4 regions of the Mesorhizobium sp. M6A.T.Cr.TU.016.01.1.1 genome follow, and region 4 is predicted to be linked to each of the others. Evidence: predicted binding sites of a transcription regulator. Region 4 holds the regulator's gene; each other region holds the start of a gene.
The links. The regulator PhoB, encoded in region 4, activates phosphate uptake and scavenging genes when phosphate is short. The targets are predictions, from matches to a motif close to TGTCATNNANCTGTCAT.
Positions count from the first base shown of each region.

Region 1 (4,107 bases), 2.9 Mb from region 4:
CGCTACATCGTCTTCGGCTGGGGCGGCCGCGCCTTCTATCTGGAGACGCCGAGCTGGTCGGAGCTGAAGACCGTGCCGGTGATGAAGGCGCTGACCCTTGACGCTTCGGTGATGCATGTCGATGTCGCCGGCAACATTGCCGAGCCGCACCCCGACGTTGCCGGCTTCGACATCGCCGAGGAGCGTTTTGCGGCGCTGCTCGACTTCATCGCCGCGAGTTTCCAGCAAGGGCCGAACGGCCCGATCCTGATCGAGAACGCCGCCTATTCCAGGTTCGATCGCTTCTACGAAGCCAACGGCCACTTCAACGCGCTGGTCGGCTGCAACACCTGGACCGCGGCTGCTCTGCGTATCGCCGGCCTGCGGACAGGCTGGTGGAATCCGCTGCCGGCCACGCTGGACCTATCGATAAGGATTTACAATTGAGAGTTCCGGGCAATCAGTCGGCTTGGCATTGCTGAGTGGGGCAAAAGCGCCTCATTCCTTCGCGCCCCCCTCTGTCCTGCCGGACATCTCCCCCACAAGGAGGGAGATTGGCAGTTTCGGCGCTGCGCTTCATCCTGCAACGTTGGAGATTGGCGAAAGCCGAGGTGACGGCCGATCTCCCCCCAAAGTGGGGGAGATGTCCGGCAGGACAGAGGGGGGCGCTGTCCCGCCAGCCTATCGAGCTTTCATCGCCGATCGCCAGAGTCCGGCGCCTGCCAGCCATAGAGCCAGTCCAAATCCGCCGCGAGCTTTTCGGGCGAGCGCAGCTTCAGGAACAGGTTGCGCGCGACCGCCACCGGCCCGGAAGCGTGCCAGGCAAAGCGGTTGACGGCGCCGCGGCGGGCGACTTTGGCGATGCGCGGCCGCCGCATTTTTTCCCAGGCAGCAAGCGCGCCCCATGGATCGGCGGGCGAGGCGGCGATAAAGCCGGCAAGGGTTGCGGCATCCTCGACCGCCATCGCCGCGCCCTGCGCCGCAAACGGCGTCATCGCATGCGCCGCATCACCGATCAGCGCGATACCGGCGGGCGTCGTCCATGGCTGTGCCTGGTCAACAGTATGGATCGGCCATGCCGTCCACAGGCCGGCATCCTCGGCAAGCCGGGCCAGTGCTGCCGCCGTGCCACGCATGGCGCCGACGAGGATTTCGGGGTCGGCGTGGCCCGACCAGCCCTCGGCGATGATCTCGCCCCTGGTGAAGGCGGCCAGATTGAACGCCGCGCCATTGCTGACCGGATAGGCGACGAGGTGGAAGCCGGGATGCAGGAAGGCGGTCACGCAATTGGCGGCGCCAACCGCCGCAACGGCTTCTCCCGCGACACTGTCTGCGCTGACCGTCGCGCGCCAGGCAAGCTCGCCCGAAAACCGGCTTTGGGCGGCAAATCCGCCGAAGGCACGGATCGCCGACCAGACGCCGTCGGCACCGATCAGCAGAAAGCCGTCGGCTTCGATGGTCTTGCCGGCAATCTCGACTGTTGCCGTGGTATGGTGCGGTCCTGCCGCGACGCCGCCGACGCGCGCTCCGGTGACGAGACTGATGTCCGGCTGTTCGGCAAGGCGCGCCATCAGCGCCTCTTGCAGATCAGCCCGATGAGCGACGAGATAGGGCGCCTGCCAGCGCCTTTCGGCTGCTTCGCCAAGCGGCACCCGCGCCAGCTCGCGCAGCGTGGCGGCGTCCTTGAGCACGACCGCCTCCGGCCGCACCGCCGCCGGCAACAGCCGGTCGAGCACGCCGAGCTGGCGAAGGATGCGCGTCGCGTTGGGTGAGAGCTGGATGCCGGCGCCGGCCGCTTCGAGGCGCGGCGCCTGCTCAAACAGCCGCACCAGATAGCCGCGCTCGGAAAATGCCAGCGCCGCAGTCAGTCCGGCGACGCCGGCTCCGGCGATGACGACCTGCCCGGACCGCGTGTCGTCCATAGGGATGACGTGCGCGTCAGGCGGCCTGGTCGATATACAGGCATCCCGCAGGCTGCGTTTCCGTCGCCTTCAGCTTTGGCGAATAGCGATAAAGCGTCGAGCAATAGGGGCAGACCTTTTCATTGTCGTCGCCCATGTCGAGAAACACATGCGGATGGTCGAAAGGCGGGTTGGCGCCGGTGCACATGAATTCCTTGACGCCGATGTCGATCGCCGCATAGCCCGCATCGTTCTGGAAATGGGGAATGGAACCGCCTGCCATCGTCGTCTCCTAAATTTGCCGCATGACCTCGGATCATGCGCAAAATCAAAATTCTACCGCGTCCTTTGCGCGTCCAAAGGACGCGCTGCGCTGTACCTGGATTGCATCTGGATCATAAGCTGTCTCTTTGCAAGATCGATGAAATCAAACTGTCGTAAAAGCCTGTCACAGGATAAGCTAAGCCGGTTAAGGCATGGCCGCGAAAATCGAATTCGGTTTCGCTGGGGATCATGCGTAGCTTAAAAGTGGTAGAGCGTCCTTTGCGCATCCGGAACGACGCGTGACGCTCTGGGCAGCGGGTGCGAAACGAGCAGGAACCATGAACGAACTAAAGCCGGTGCAGAGCGAATTCACCACTGTCGAGGTGGCGAGCCCAGAGGGCGGCAACCCGGACCGCTTCGTCAACCGCGAGTTTTCCTGGCTGCAATTCAACCGCCGCGTCCTTGAGGAGTCGCTGAACGCCAATCATCCGCTGCTCGAGCGTGTCCGCTTCCTGTCGATATCCGCCGCCAATCTCGACGAGTTCTTCATGGTGCGCGTCGCCGGTCTCGCCGGCCAGGTTCGCGAAGGCATCACGCTGAAGAGCCCGGACGGCCGCACCCCCGAACAACAGCTGGAACAGCTGCTGCGCGAGGTCGAGCGTCTGCAGGAGGATCAGCAGAATAGCCTTTCCGCGCTGATGCTGCTGCTCGACAAGGAAGGCATCGAGAGCATCAGCCGCGATGCGCTGACCAAGGACGAGAAGACCTGGCTCGAGGATCATTTCCAGGAGCAGGTCTTTCCGGTGCTCACACCGCTTTCGATCGACCCGGCGCATCCGTTCCCGTTCATTCCCAATCTCGGCTTCTCGATGGCCCTGCAACTGCGCCATCGCAGGAATGGCGAGGAGATGAGTGCGCTGTTGCGTCTGCCGGTGGCGCTGAAGCGCTTCATCCGCTTGCCGGACCGCAAGCGTCATGTCCGCTTCATTCCACTGGAAGAGGCGGTCGGCCTCTATATCGGCAAGCTGTTCCCCGGCTACGAAGTCAAGGGCTCCGGCACGTTCCGCATCATCCGCGACAGTGACATCGAGGTCGAGGAGGAGTCCGAGGATCTCGTGCGCCTGTTCGAGACGGCGCTGAAGCGCCGCCGCCGCGGCTCGGTCATCCGCATCGAATTCGACAAGCTGATGCCGGCCGAGCTGCGCGAGTTCGTCGCCGGCGAGCTTGGCGTCTCGTCGAGCCGCATCAGCGTGCTCACCGGTCCGCTGGCGCTCAGCCAGATTTCCGAGATCGTCGCCATCGCCCGCGACGATCTCAAGTTCACGCCCTATAATCCGCGCTTTCCCGAGCGCATCCGCGAGCATGGCGGTGACTGTTTCGCTGCTATACGCGAGAAGGACATCATCGTTCACCACCCCTACGAATCCTTCGATGTGGTGGTGCAGTTCCTGCGCCAGGCGATGGCCGATCCGGAAGTGGTGGCGATCAAGCAGACGCTCTATCGCACCTCGAACGACAGCCCGATCGTGCGCGCCTTGGTCGACGCGGCCGAGGCCGGCAAGTCGGTGACGGCGCTGGTCGAGCTCAAGGCGCGTTTCGACGAGGAAGCCAACATCCGCTGGGCCCGCGATCTCGAGCGCGCCGGCGTTCAGGTCGTGTTCGGCTTCCTCGAGCTGAAGACCCACGCAAAAATGTCGCTGGTGGTGCGGCGCGAGGACGGCAAGCTGCGCAACTACGTGCATCTCGGCACCGGCAACTACCACCCGGTCACCGCGCGCATCTACACCGACTTGTCCTTCTTCACCACCGATCCGACGATCGCCCGTGATGTCGCCCAGCTGTTCAACTTCATCACCGGCTACGCCGAGCCGACCGAGGAGATGCGGCTGGCCATCTCGCCCTTCACGCTGCGCAAGCGCATCCTCAAGCACATTTCGGACGAGATTGCCCATGCGCTGGAGGG
Region 1 covers NZ_CP034452.1:6,617,845-6,621,951, reverse strand. Annotated here, with positions in the region: gene EJ075_RS32105 (TIGR02117 family protein) at 1-426, shown strand, start outside; gene EJ075_RS32100 (FAD-dependent monooxygenase) at 672-1,901, opposite strand; gene EJ075_RS32095 (zinc-finger domain-containing protein) at 1,918-2,163, opposite strand; gene EJ075_RS32090 (RNA degradosome polyphosphate kinase) at 2,483-4,107, shown strand, end outside.
Region 1: a site for PhoB is predicted at 2,303-2,319, ahead of EJ075_RS32090 (RNA degradosome polyphosphate kinase). Genes of this name have one in related genera too.

Region 2 (4,107 bases), 680 kb from region 4:
TCGAGAAGGTGGCGCCGACTTCGGCCACCGAGGGATCGCCGCATTTCAAGAGCACTTCCCACTTGCCCTTGGCAGCAGTGAAATCGCCACCGTCCTCGACGATCTCGATAATGTGACCAAAAGCGTTTTCGGCGCGCGGGTTGGCGGCGTCGACCTGATCGGCCTTGCGCTTCGAATTGTTGGTCAGCATGACATAGACCTTGCCATTGGCGGCATTGGGCTGGATGTCCTCGGGGCGATCCATTTTGGTGGCGCCGAGCAGGTCGGCGGCACGGCGCGTCTCGATCAGCACGTCGGCCTGACTTGCAAAGCCGTTCTCCTTCGTCAACGGGCCCTGACCGAAGACGATGGGAAGCCATTCAAGCGTACCGTCCTCGGCGAATTTGGCGACGTAGAGTGTGCCGTCGTCGAGAAGATCCATGTTGGCGGCGCGGTCCTCGGCGTTGAACTTGCCTGTGGTGACGAACTTGTAGACATAGTCGAAGCGCTCGTCGTCGCCGAGATAGAAAACGACGCGGCCATCCTTGGCGACGATCGATTCGGCACCCTCATGCTTGAAGCGGCCCATGGCAGTGCGCTTCTTCGGCATCGAAGTCGGATCGTTGACATCGACCTCGACGATCCAGCCAAAACGGTTCGGCTCGTTCGGTTCCTTGCCGATATCGAAGCGGTCGTAATGCGCTGCCCACTCATAGGCGCCTTCGGGAATGCCCAGGCGCTTGTAGTTGGCCGCTTCCGCGTGACCGGCCGGCAGTTCGCCCGAGAAATAGCCATGGATGTTTTCCTCGGCCATGACATAGGTGCCCCAGGGCGTGACGCCGCCGGCGCAATTGTTGACGGTGCCAATGACCTTGGTGCCGGTCGGATCGGCATTGGTCTTGACGCGGTCGTGGCCCGCGACGGGGCCGGACAGCGCGATCTCGGTGTTGGAGGTGATGCGGCGATTGAGATTGCCGTCGCGCACCACCTGCCATTTGCCTGATACCTTGCGGATCTCGACGATGGTGCCGCCATGCGCGGCCATCTCGACATCGACCTGTTCCTTGCTCAGCGGCGCCTGCTTGGCCTCACCATCGACGATGGTGACGAGGCCCGGGAACATCAGATGCGGGTTGGTGTATTCGTGGTTGACCACCAGCAGGCCATGCTCGGCCGAGCCGTCGAGCGGGATGTAGCCGACATAGTCGTTGTTGTAGCCAAACTGTCTTTCCTGGGCCTGCGCCGACTGTTTAGTCGGATCGAATTCCGGCGAATCGGCAAACAGCGGATCGCCCCAGCGCAGCAGCACGTCGGCGTCATAGCCCGGAGCGACATGATGCTTGTCGTCGACGCCTGCCTCGACCTCGTCGAAGGTGAAGGCCGAGCCGCCGGCGGCGCGGGCATCGTCGGCGAGGATCAGCGCGAGCGGGCTGACGGTGACGGCGATGGCGGTTGCCGCGAGCGATCCCTGTAGAAAACCGCGGCGCGAGAAACGCGCGGCGATGATCTCGCCCATCGTCTTGTTGTCAGTGGGATTGGTTCCTGGCCCATCGTTTTCCTCGAGCAGACTGGTGCGGAACTTGGCGTCGGGGGAGCGATGTTCGGTCGAGCGATGTTCAGACGAGCGATGTTCGGTCATGGGGGGCTTGCCTCTGGCTTCTTTGGGATGGCTGGAGCGTCTTGCTTGACTGACCGCGTATCGCCGGGAGATCACAGTTTGATGACGTTGCCGGCCAATTTCCAGCCCCGATTTCATGTCCATGATCAGCCCCGCTTGACCGCGACCGACGCTTCGGAAACAAGATCTGCTGCAGGCGCGGAAGCACCGCTTCGAGAGGGACAAAAAGTGAGTTTTTGGGGACTGGGGCAGCTCGGCATTTCTACAGTGATCTTCCTTCTGGCGGCGACGGCGGCGAAGCAATGGGGACTGGCGCCGAGCCTCGGCAAGATCGTTTTGACCCTGGCGCTCTATTCGCTGGGCAATCTGATCATGCTGAGGCTGATCCGTGAATTCGGCATGTCGGTGTCGTTCAGCCTGTCGGCGGTGATCCAGCTGGTATCCGTGAACGTGGTGGCGCTGGTGTTCTTCGGCGAGCGCGTCAATGCGTTGCAGGCGACCGGCATCGTGCTCGCCGTCGCAGCGGTGGCGCTGATCACGCTCGGGCCCTATCTGCAAAAACTGTGATTGCGCATGACCCCGAAAATCGGAATCAATTTTCGCTGGGGATCATGCGCAAAATTAAAGCGCTACCGCGTCCTTTGCGCGTCCAAAGGACGCGCGGCGCTGTAGGCGATTAGGTCGATGAAGAATACCGCAAACAAGTTGCTTAACTGGATCGAATTCCCAGTGCTGCTGGCCGGACTGGTCATCGCCGGCGGACTGTGGGGGTTCGAGGAGCTGATGGAGGTGGCGCGAGCCACCACGCCGCACGCCTTCGATACGGAAATCCTGCTCGCCTTCCGTGAAGCGGGCCAGCCCGACAATCCGATCGGACCGCCATGGCTGGAAGGAGCGATGCGCGACATCACCAGCCTCGGCAGCGCCAGCGTGCTCGTGCTGATCACTGCTGCGGTGATCGTCTATCTGCTGCTGATCCACAGACCGGGACCAGCGTTTCTCGTTTTCGTGGCAGTGGCGGGCGGGCAGGCCCTGTCGAGCACGCTGAAGCTCGGAATCGACCGGCCGCGCCCCGATCTGGTCTCGCATCTCGCCGACGTGGCGACGCTTTCGTTTCCGAGCGGCCATGCGATGCTGTCGGCGGTGACATATTTGACGCTGGGCAGCATGGCGTCGCGCTTCCTGCCTGGGCGAACGACCAAAATCTATGTGCTGGCACTTGCCGTACTGACGACATTGCTGGTCGGCATCAGCCGCGTTTATCTCGGCGTTCATTGGCCGTCCGACGTGCTGGCCGGGTGGTGCGCCGGCTTCGCCTGGGCGATGCTATGCTGGCTGGCCGCATGGGCGTTGCAGCGATGGCGCGGGCAGACCGACGCCTGAACGACGCCGCGGCTAATTCTCCTCGAAAATTCTCGACAGCCGAGGGCCTGCTGTCCCAGCTGGCGCACAAGCTCTGCAGGATACAACCGATCTTGGTGCGTGCATGTCTGACATATGCATCATGATGCTTGAACCATCAAAATGATAGTATTATGCATGGGAATGCAGACTAAGACGGGGGTTTTTAGCCGATGATCACTGCCGCGCAGATGCGCGCCGCAAGGGCGCTGGCCGGCATCGATCAGAAGACGCTCGCCGAGCGCGCCGGGGTTTCGCTTCCAACCATTCAGCGCATGGAAGCGAGCGACGGCGTGGTCAGGGGCGTGGTCGATACGCTGATGAAGGTCATCCAGGCCCTCGATGGGGCCGGCGTGGAACTGATCGGCGAGAACCAGGCCAGCGAGCGCGGTGGCAGGGGCGTGCGCCTCAAGCCGGTCGTGCCGCGGAACCCGCCGGGCTGAGTCGACAAAGTCGCGACGGCGACCGCCGACAGTCCTGCCGACGATCCCCGCCGCCTTCTTGGTTTTATGCATGCCCCAAAACCGCTCAGCATTTTTGGGCGACATGCATCAGGAGCGGAAGGTAGTCCATGGATCGAACCCGACGGGTAGTTCATCAACCGGCGCGGCCGGCATTTTCCGAACTGTTCACACCGAAGCTGGTGACGGTGCTGCGCGAGGGCTATACGCTTGGGCATTTCAAGGCCGATGCGATCGCCGGATTGACCGTGGCCATCGTGGCGCTGCCGCTGTCGATGGCGATCGCGATTGCTTCCGGCGTGACGCCGGAGCGCGGCCTGTTCACCGCCATCGTCGGCGGTTTCATCGTCTCGGCGCTCGGCGGCAGTCGCTTCCAGATAGGCGGTCCAGCCGGCGCCTTCATCGTGCTGGTGGCGGCGACGGTCCAGCGCGAAGGCATCGATGGGCTGCTTCTGGCGACGATGATGTCCGGCATTTTCCTGCTCGCCATCGGCTATCTCAGACTCGGCACCTATATCAAATTCATCCCCTACCCGGTGACCGTCGGCTTCACCGCGGGCATCGCCATCATCATCTTTTCCGGACAGATCGTCGAACTGTTCGGGCTGAAGCTCGCCGGCAACGAGCCCGGGCCACTGCTGCCGAAGC
Region 2 covers NZ_CP034452.1:2,051,008-2,055,114, forward strand. Annotated here, with positions in the region: gene EJ075_RS09605 (PhoX family phosphatase) at 1-1,618, opposite strand, end outside; gene EJ075_RS09610 (hypothetical protein) at 1,826-2,164, shown strand; gene EJ075_RS09615 (phosphatase PAP2 family protein) at 2,282-2,980, shown strand; gene EJ075_RS09620 (helix-turn-helix transcriptional regulator) at 3,172-3,441, shown strand; gene EJ075_RS09625 (SulP family inorganic anion transporter) at 3,570-4,107, shown strand, end outside.
Region 2: a site for PhoB is predicted at 1,689-1,705, ahead of EJ075_RS09605 (PhoX family phosphatase). Genes of this name have one in related genera too.

Region 3 (4,107 bases), 3.3 Mb from region 4:
ATTATTCCACCGACGTCCCGAAGCTGAAGATGCCCGTCATGCTGGCTTTCGGCGACAGCGACATGTACCGGCCAGAGCACGAGATCAAGTTCTATCAGATGCTCGGCGGCGGACTGAAGGACGCCGGCTGGATGCGCGAGAACCTGTCGCAGAACCGCCTGGCCATCCTGCCGAACCGCACCCACTACGACGTCTTCTTCGCGCCGGAACTTGTGGCCGCCGCGCTGCCCTTCCTCAATGGCGAGACCAAGGTGAAGACCTGGGACGAGATCGTCAGCGAAAGGAACTGACCGCCTGACACATGCCTGCCGGCCGTCTCCCTCGAGATGGCCGGCGACGTTTGTTGCGCGTCGCGCCTGACCACACCGCAAGTTCCGCCTGCCGCATCACGCCAAGAGATGGCGCCATCAAAGCTTTTCAATTGACGCTGCTATGCCGGCAGCTACCCTGCCGCCAATCCTAGGAAGAGGGGCGAAGGTAATGGCGAAATATCAAGGCGGCTGCCTGTGCGGCGCGGTGCGCTACCGCACTGATGCCGCGCCAATCAACGAGCGTGTCTGCCATTGCCGGCTTTGCCAGAAGGCGTTGGGCGCGGCCTTCAACGCCCGCGTGCTGTTCCGCATCGACGACGTGACGACAGAAGGACCGGTGGCATTGGTGAATTCCTCGCCCGATCTCAAGCGCGGCTTTTGCCCGGGCTGCGGCACGACGCTGTTTTCCCGCCGCGATTCCGCCGGCATCATCGGCGTCACGTCAGGCTCGCTCGACGATCCCTCGATATTCAAGCCGCAGATGCATATGTGGACCGCCTCGAAGCAGCCCTGGGTGCAGCTCGACGACGGCCTGCCGCAATATGAAGGCGCGCCGCCGCCCGCTTAACCTTCTCCCCATGTGGGAGAAGGTGGATTGGCGCGCAGCGCCAAGACGGTTGAGGGGTGCTGGCCGGAGCGCTGTCGGTGCCAAGCTGGAGCACCCCTCATCCGACCTCGCTTCGCTCGGCCACCTTCTCCCACAGGGGGAGAAGGAAAGGGCAGGGGCGTGCCCAATTTTTTTCATCCGGGACACGAGATAGCCGGCAAAGCGTCATTGGCGAGCCATCATTGCCACCTATCTATTACGTGCGGGTCGGCGGTCGAGGAGGCGACGGATGAACGACAGAATCAACACCCTGGATGAGCTTTTGAGCGATCCGATGATCAAGCTCGTTATGGAACGCGATCGCGTGCAGCCAGCGGCGCTTCGCACGCTGCTTGAAGAAAAGGTTCGCCGGGCGGAGGATAATGCGCCGGTCAACCCCGATCGCTTTGTACCGCCAGCCCACATGGTAGCCGAGACCTGCCACAAGCTATGGCTGTGCAGCTAGGCAACAGTGCCTGACAGGGTCAGCGGTCTTTCGCGCTGTCCCGCGGACGCTTCGACGAAGAAGCCCCTAACAATTTGATTCAAACTTTGTTGGTAATTTCTCGTTAGTAATCTGGACTGGTTTGTCCGGCGGCGCTGTCTTGCCATCGGTCTGTTGTGTTTTGCGTACAGGTCCAGATGCGGTTATCAGGCGTCGTTATCTTCTCGATCGCAGCGCTGTGCCTTGCCGGCTGCACATCGACGTCCGGCGTCGACGCGCTGCAAGTGCCGTCCAGCGAGACGACCAACTCGGTTGTGCGGCCGCCCGCGCCGGTCGCGTCGGTCGGTGCCGCCGATGCCGCACCCGCCTTCGCTCAGGAAGAGGCGATGGACCAAGCCGTGGCGATGGCTCCTCCAGAGCCTGTGGAAAGCATTGAACCACCCGCCGAGCCTATTGCCCTGGTGGCGCCGAAGCGGCTGGCGCGGGCAGCACCGATCCTCGCCGAGCCGGTCCAGCGCTATCGTTTTCGTGACGCCAAGCCGATCAATTTCGGCAGGGCCTCGCCCAGGCACCTCGCCGTTCACGGCGTCGACGTTTCACGCTGGCAGGGCAACGTGAACTGGGACAAGCTGCGCGCGCAGGGCGCGAACTTCGCCTATATCAAGGCGACCGACGGCGGCGATCATCTCGACCCGATGTTCAGGAAGAACTGGCGCAATGCCGACGCTGCCGGCCTCAAGCGCGGCGCCTATCACTTCTTCTATTGGTGCCGCACGGCCGGCGAGCAGGCCGACTGGTTCATCCGCAACGTGCCGAGGGTCGAGGGCGCCTTGCCGCCGGTGATCGACGTTGAGTGGAACGGCGAATCCAGCTGCAAGCGGCGCCCGTCGCGGCAGAAGGTGCTGGAGAAGATGCAGGTGTTCATGGACAAGCTGGAACGCCACTACGGCCAGCGACCCATCATCTACACCGCGCCCGATTTCTACCGCGACAATCTCAGAGGCGCATTCTTGGATTATCCGTTCTGGCTGCGGGCGGTGGCACAGCATCCGTCAAAGGTCTATCCCGGCCGCAAATGGGTGTTCTGGCAGTATTCCGGCTCCGGCCTGTCGCACGGCGTGAGGGGCCGCATCGACCTCAACGTCTTCCACGGCGACGAGAGAGCCTGGCGGAACTGGGTTGGCGGGCGGCAGATGGTGGCCGAGGCGGAGTAGGCGGTCGCAGAGACCGCATTTGCAGGCCAGCGCGACGTGAATATCGACGGACCCTGACCGCCTGTCGCGGAATTGTCATGAATCCGTCATCGCATTGAAATGTCGCTCCTCCAAAGCAGGTGGCTTCCATCCGAACAGGAGACGCCATCCGTGCCCCGCCATTCCGCGCTTTTCGTCCTGACGGCAGCGCTTGCTGCCTCCGTTTCGCTGCCGGCCCATGCCGACATGATGTTCAACCGGGTCGCGAGCTTCGCGATCGCCGGAAACCTCCCGGCGGACGTCGAGAAGGCCACGCCGACTTCGTCCGAGATCATCGCGGCCTCCGAAGACGGCATGACGCTGGTCTATTCCGACAGCCCGCTCGGTGCGGTCGGTTTCATCGACATCACTGACCCCAAGGCGCCCAAGGCCGGCGGCATCGTCAAGATCGACGGCGAGCCGACCTCGGTCGTTGTCCTCGGCGGCAAGGTGCTGGCCGGCGTCAACACGTCGGAGAGCAAGGCCAAGCCTTCGGGCAACCTCACCGTCATCGACCTCGCCTCCAAGGCGATCGAAAGCACCTGCGACCTCGGCGGCCAGCCGGACTCGCTGGCGCTGAGCAAGGACGGCAAGTTCCTCGCCATCGCCATCGAGAACGAGCGCGACGAGGAGGTGAACGACGGAGAAATACCGCAGATGCCGGCGGGCGACCTCAAGATTTTCACGCTTGCCGAAGGCCAGCCTGATTGCGCGACGATGAAGAGCGTGAACCTGGCGGGCATTGCCGAAGTCGCGGCGGAAGATCCGGAGCCGGAATTCGTCGCCTTCAACGAGGCCGGCGAGATAGCGGTCACGCTGCAGGAAAACAATCACATCGCCGTCGTCAACGCCGAAACCGGCGCGATCGTCACGCATTTCTCCGCAGGCTCGGTCACGCTGGACAAGATCGACACCAAGAAGAACGGCGCCTTGTCCTTCGATGGCAAAATGGAAAACGTCGCCCGCGAACCCGACGCCGTGAAATGGCTCGACAATGACCGTCTCGTCGTCGCCAACGAAGGCGACTACAAGGGCGGCTCGCGCGGTTTCACGATCTTCAGCAAGAAGGGTGAGGTTCTCTACGAATCCGGCCCGTCCTTCGAGTATGAGGTTGCCAATGCCGGTCATTATCCCGACGCCCGCAACAAGAAGGGCATCGAGCCGGAAGGTCTCGAGACCGGCACCTTCGGCGAAGACAGGCTGATTTTCGTCGCTTCGGAGCGTGGCTCTGTTGTCGGCGTCTACAAGGACACCGGTGCTGAGCCTCAGTTTGCCCAGATCCTGCCCTCCGGCATCGCCCCGGAAGGCCTGGTCGCGATCCCATCGCGCAATCTGCTGGTCACCGCCAACGAGGCCGACCTGGTCGAGGACGGGCTCGCCCGCTCGCATGTCATGGTCTACGAGCGCTCCGAGGGTCCCGCCACTTACCCGAGGATCACGGCAAAGCTCACGGCAGACGGCACGCCGCTCGGCTGGGGAGCGCTTTCGGCGCTCGCGGCAGGCGACACTGCCGGCAAGCTCTTCGCTGCCTCG
Region 3 covers NZ_CP034452.1:6,179,625-6,183,731, reverse strand. Annotated here, with positions in the region: gene EJ075_RS29950 (alpha/beta hydrolase) at 1-290, shown strand, start outside; gene EJ075_RS29945 (GFA family protein) at 481-879, shown strand; gene EJ075_RS29940 (hypothetical protein) at 1,148-1,363, shown strand; gene EJ075_RS29935 (GH25 family lysozyme) at 1,540-2,556, shown strand; gene EJ075_RS29930 (esterase-like activity of phytase family protein) at 2,707-4,107, shown strand, end outside.
Region 3: a site for PhoB is predicted at 2,630-2,646, ahead of EJ075_RS29930 (esterase-like activity of phytase family protein). Genes of this name have one in related genera too.

Region 4 (4,107 bases):
GAAACGCCAATGACCTTGTCCTTCGCCTGTGCGACCGACGCGAGCGTCAGCGACATGGCGACCCCCGCCAGGATGGCGGCTGCGAATCTCTTCATGATAGTCCTCCCTGCGCCGCGATACGGCGCGACCAAACTGGCCCGAAGGCCGGCACAAAGGCTCTATTTTTTCGAGCCTCGAAAAAATACTGGTCCAACGCCGAAGCGCTGTCAACATCAATTCTGATGGATTTTGATGTCTCTGCCGACTTTTTTCGAGCCCCGGAATAAACAATGACAGGGCCTTCTGCTTCTGCCAGTATTTGTCGGACGCTGCCGACGGCTTCCGGTTCATGAGCGGCCGCGGCAAGAGGGAGGAAGCAAAAGAATGTCGGTTGGAATCCGTCATGACGATTTGCGTCGGCGCAACCGGGCGATGGTGATTTCGGCCGTACGCCGGGCAGGCCAGCCGTCGCGAACCGAGATCGCCGCGACCACCGGCCTCAGCCATTCGACCATATCGGCGATCTCTTCCGACCTCATCCAGGAAGGCATCCTGACCGAGAGCAAGGCGAGCGAGACCGTTTCGCTGAAACGCGGCCGGCCGCAGGTCGGCCTCAGCCTCAATCCGGAAGCGGCGGCGGTGTTGGCCGTCGTGTTGTCGCTGAATTTCCTTTCGGTCGCCGTCATCGATTATGCTGGACAAGTGGTCGCCGAGGAACAGCGCCGGCTGGACACGCTGACCATGTCGCGCGACGAGCTGATCGACGAATGTGTCGCCATCGTCCGGCGCCGGCTCGAAGATCCCGATCTCAATGTCCAAAGCGTCGCCCGCATCGCGCTGGCGATCCAGGGCATCACCGATTCCCATGCGCGCGCCATGTTGTGGTCGCCGATCACGCCGCAGACGAACATTGCCTTCGCCGACATTCTGGAACGTGAGTTCGGCATCCCGGCCATCATGGAGAACGATTGCAACATGATGGCCGTGGCGCTGCGCTGGCGCGACCCGGATCGCTACCGCGACGATTTCATCGCCATCCTGCTCTCCCACGGCATCGGCATGGGACTGGTGCTGAAGGGCGAACTGTTCACCGGCACCCATTCCTCAGGCGGCGAATTCGGCCACATGATCCACCGGCCGGGCGGCGCGCTTTGCCGCTGCGGGCGGCGCGGCTGCGTCGAGGCCTATGCCGGCAACTACGCCATCTGGCGCAATGCAAGGCAGTTGAGCGAGAACGCCGAGCCGGTCGCCGATGTCAGCGACGCCGAGATGCGGGCACTGGCGGCCCGGGCGCGCCAGACGGACGGACCGGAGCGCGAAGCCTACCGCAAGGCCGGCGAAGCGCTCGGCTTCGGGCTCGGCAGCCTGTTCGCGTTGATCGATCCGGCGCCGGTCGCCATGGTCGGCGCCAGCGCTGCCGCCTTCGACCTGATCGAGCCGGCCCTGCGCGAGGCCATCGCTCAGACCGCCGGCGGTCAGTATTCGGGTTCGATTTCCTTCGACACCGAGCCGAACGAGCTGCCGCTGATCCGCGAAGGCTGCGCCATGCGGGCGCTGAGCTTCGTCGACCAGGAGATTTTCGCGCCGGGCGCGCAAGGGAAGTCCGGCACGGCCAGGAAGCACGTGGCCTGAATGGAAGAACGCAGCTTGAATTCAGGCAGTCTGTTCAGTCTTCCCTGATCGCATAGCCCGCGCCGCGGATGGTGCGGATGACATCGGGCATGCGGCCATTGTTGACCGCCTTGCGCAGCCGGCCGACATGGACGTCCACCGTGCGCTCGTCGATGTAGATCGTCTCGCCCCAGACATTGTCGAGCAACTGGCTGCGCGAGAACACCCGACCCGGGTGCCGCATCATGAATTCGAGCAGCCGGAATTCGGTCGGCCCGAGCCGGATCTCGCTCTTCTTGCGATAGACCCTGTGCGATTCGCGATCGAGCATGATGTCACCGACCTTCAGCACGCTGGACAGCACTTCGGGCTTGGCACGGCGCAGCAGCGCCTTGACCCTGGCCATGAATTCCGGTGTCGAGAACGGCTTGACCAGATAGTCGTCGGCCCCGGTCGAGAGGCCGCGCACCCGGTCGCTTTCCTCGCCGCGCGCGGTCAGCATGATGATCGGCAGCCGCTCGGTTTCGGGACGCACGCGAAGGCGACGGCAAAGCTCGATGCCCGAAACCGCCGGCACCATCCAGTCGAGCACCAGAAGATCGGGCACGTTTTCCTGAAGCCGGATTTCGGCCTCGTCGCCGCGCGTCACCACCTCGACCTGATAGCCTTCGGATTCCAGATTGTAGCGAAGGAGGACGCCCAGCGGCTCTTCGTCCTCCACCACCATGATGCGCGGCGCGATCATCGGCCGGTTACCCCTGTCATGTCGCCGACGCCGACATCGTCGTTTCGTCGAGCTTCGGCCGATCCGCCGGCAATTGCTGCCCGGTCACGACATAGTAGGCGTTTTCGGCGATGTTGGTGACATGATCGCCGATACGCTCGAGATTCTTGGCGCAGAACAGAAGATGCGTGCAGGCGGTGATGTTGCGCGGGTCCTCCATCATGTAGGTCAGGAGTTCGCGAAAAACCGCCGTGTATTTCACGTCGATCTTCTCGTCGGCGGCGCGCAGCTCTTTCAACGCGCCGGCGTTGCGCGACACATAGTGCTCGACCACGCCGCGGAGCTGCTCGAGAACGAGATCCGCCATCGCGTCGATACCGTGCGAGAGATTACGCGGCGTGGCGCTCTGCCCGACGGCGCTGACCCGCTTGGCTATGTTCTTGGCCAGGTCGCCGATGCGCTCGAGATCGCCGGCCATCCGGATTGCGCCAACCACGGCGCGCAGGTCTTGCGCCATCGGCTGCCGCTTGGCGATCAGCGTGATCGCGCTGTCGTCGAGTTCGCGCTGCCGCGCATCCATGATGGCGTCATCCGAGACGACGCGCTGCGCCATCGCATTGTCTGACGCAAGCAACGCGCGGATCGACGCTGCGACCATCGCGGCGGCGAGCTCGTCCATGTCGCGGATCAGCCTGTCGATGTGCTCCAATTCCTCGTCGAAAGATGCGACGGTATGTTCACCCATGATACTGTCCTCGTGCTCGAAAATTCGCCGGACCGCTTAGCCGAACCGGCCGGTGATGTAGTCCTGGGTGCGCTTGTCGTCGGGGTTGGTGAACATCTTGTCGGTCGCGCCCTCCTCGACCAGATAGCCGAGATGGAACATCGCCGTGCGTTGCGACACACGCGCTGCCTGCTGCATCGAATGGGTGACGATGACGATCGTGTAGTTCTGGCGCAGTTCGTCAATCAGTTCCTCGACACGGGCGGTGGCGATCGGATCGAGCGCCGAACAAGGCTCGTCCATCAGGATCACTTCCGGCGACACAGCGATGGCGCGCGCAATGCACAGACGCTGCTGCTGGCCACCGGAAAGGCCAGTGCCCGACTCGAGCAGGCGATCCTTGACCTCGTTGAACAGGCCGGCCTTCTTCAGGCTCGATTCGACGATGCCGTCCAACTCCGCCTTGCTCCTGGCCAGACCGTGAATGCGCGGACCGTAGGCGACGTTTTCGTAGATCGACTTCGGAAACGGGTTCGGCTTCTGGAACACCATGCCGACGCGAGCTCGCAGCTCGACGACATCGATTTTCGGGTCGTAGACATCCTCGTTGTCGAGCGTGATCTTGCCGCTTACCCGCGCGATGTCGATCGTGTCGTTCATTCGATTCAAGCAACGCAGAAAGGTCGACTTGCCGCAGCCCGATGGGCCGATCAACGCCGTCACCTGGTTCTCGCGGACATCGAGATCCACGTCGAACAGAGCTCGCTTCTCGCCGTAATGAACGGAGACCTTTTCGCCCTTCATCTTGATCGAAGGCTCGTTGGTTCCGCTACTCAGTTTCTGCTCGACGCTGGCTTCCGTCATGATGTTCATATCCTCTACTCCTTACCAGCGCCGCTCGAAGCGCCTGCGCAGTATCACCGCGATGGCATTCATGATGACCAAAAATACCAGCAAAATCAAAATCGCCGCCGAAGTCTTCTGCTGGAACCCCGCTTCAGGAAAATCGGCCCACATGAATATCTGCACCGGCAGGATCGTCGCGGGATCGGTGAAGCCACCGGGAATG
Region 4 covers NZ_CP034452.1:2,734,513-2,738,619, reverse strand. Annotated here, with positions in the region: gene xylF (D-xylose ABC transporter substrate-binding protein) at 1-95, opposite strand, end outside; gene EJ075_RS13190 (ROK family protein) at 364-1,611, shown strand; gene phoB (phosphate regulon transcriptional regulator PhoB) at 1,646-2,335, opposite strand; gene phoU (phosphate signaling complex protein PhoU) at 2,352-3,059, opposite strand; gene pstB (phosphate ABC transporter ATP-binding protein PstB) at 3,096-3,911, opposite strand; gene pstA (phosphate ABC transporter permease PstA) at 3,924-4,107, opposite strand, start outside.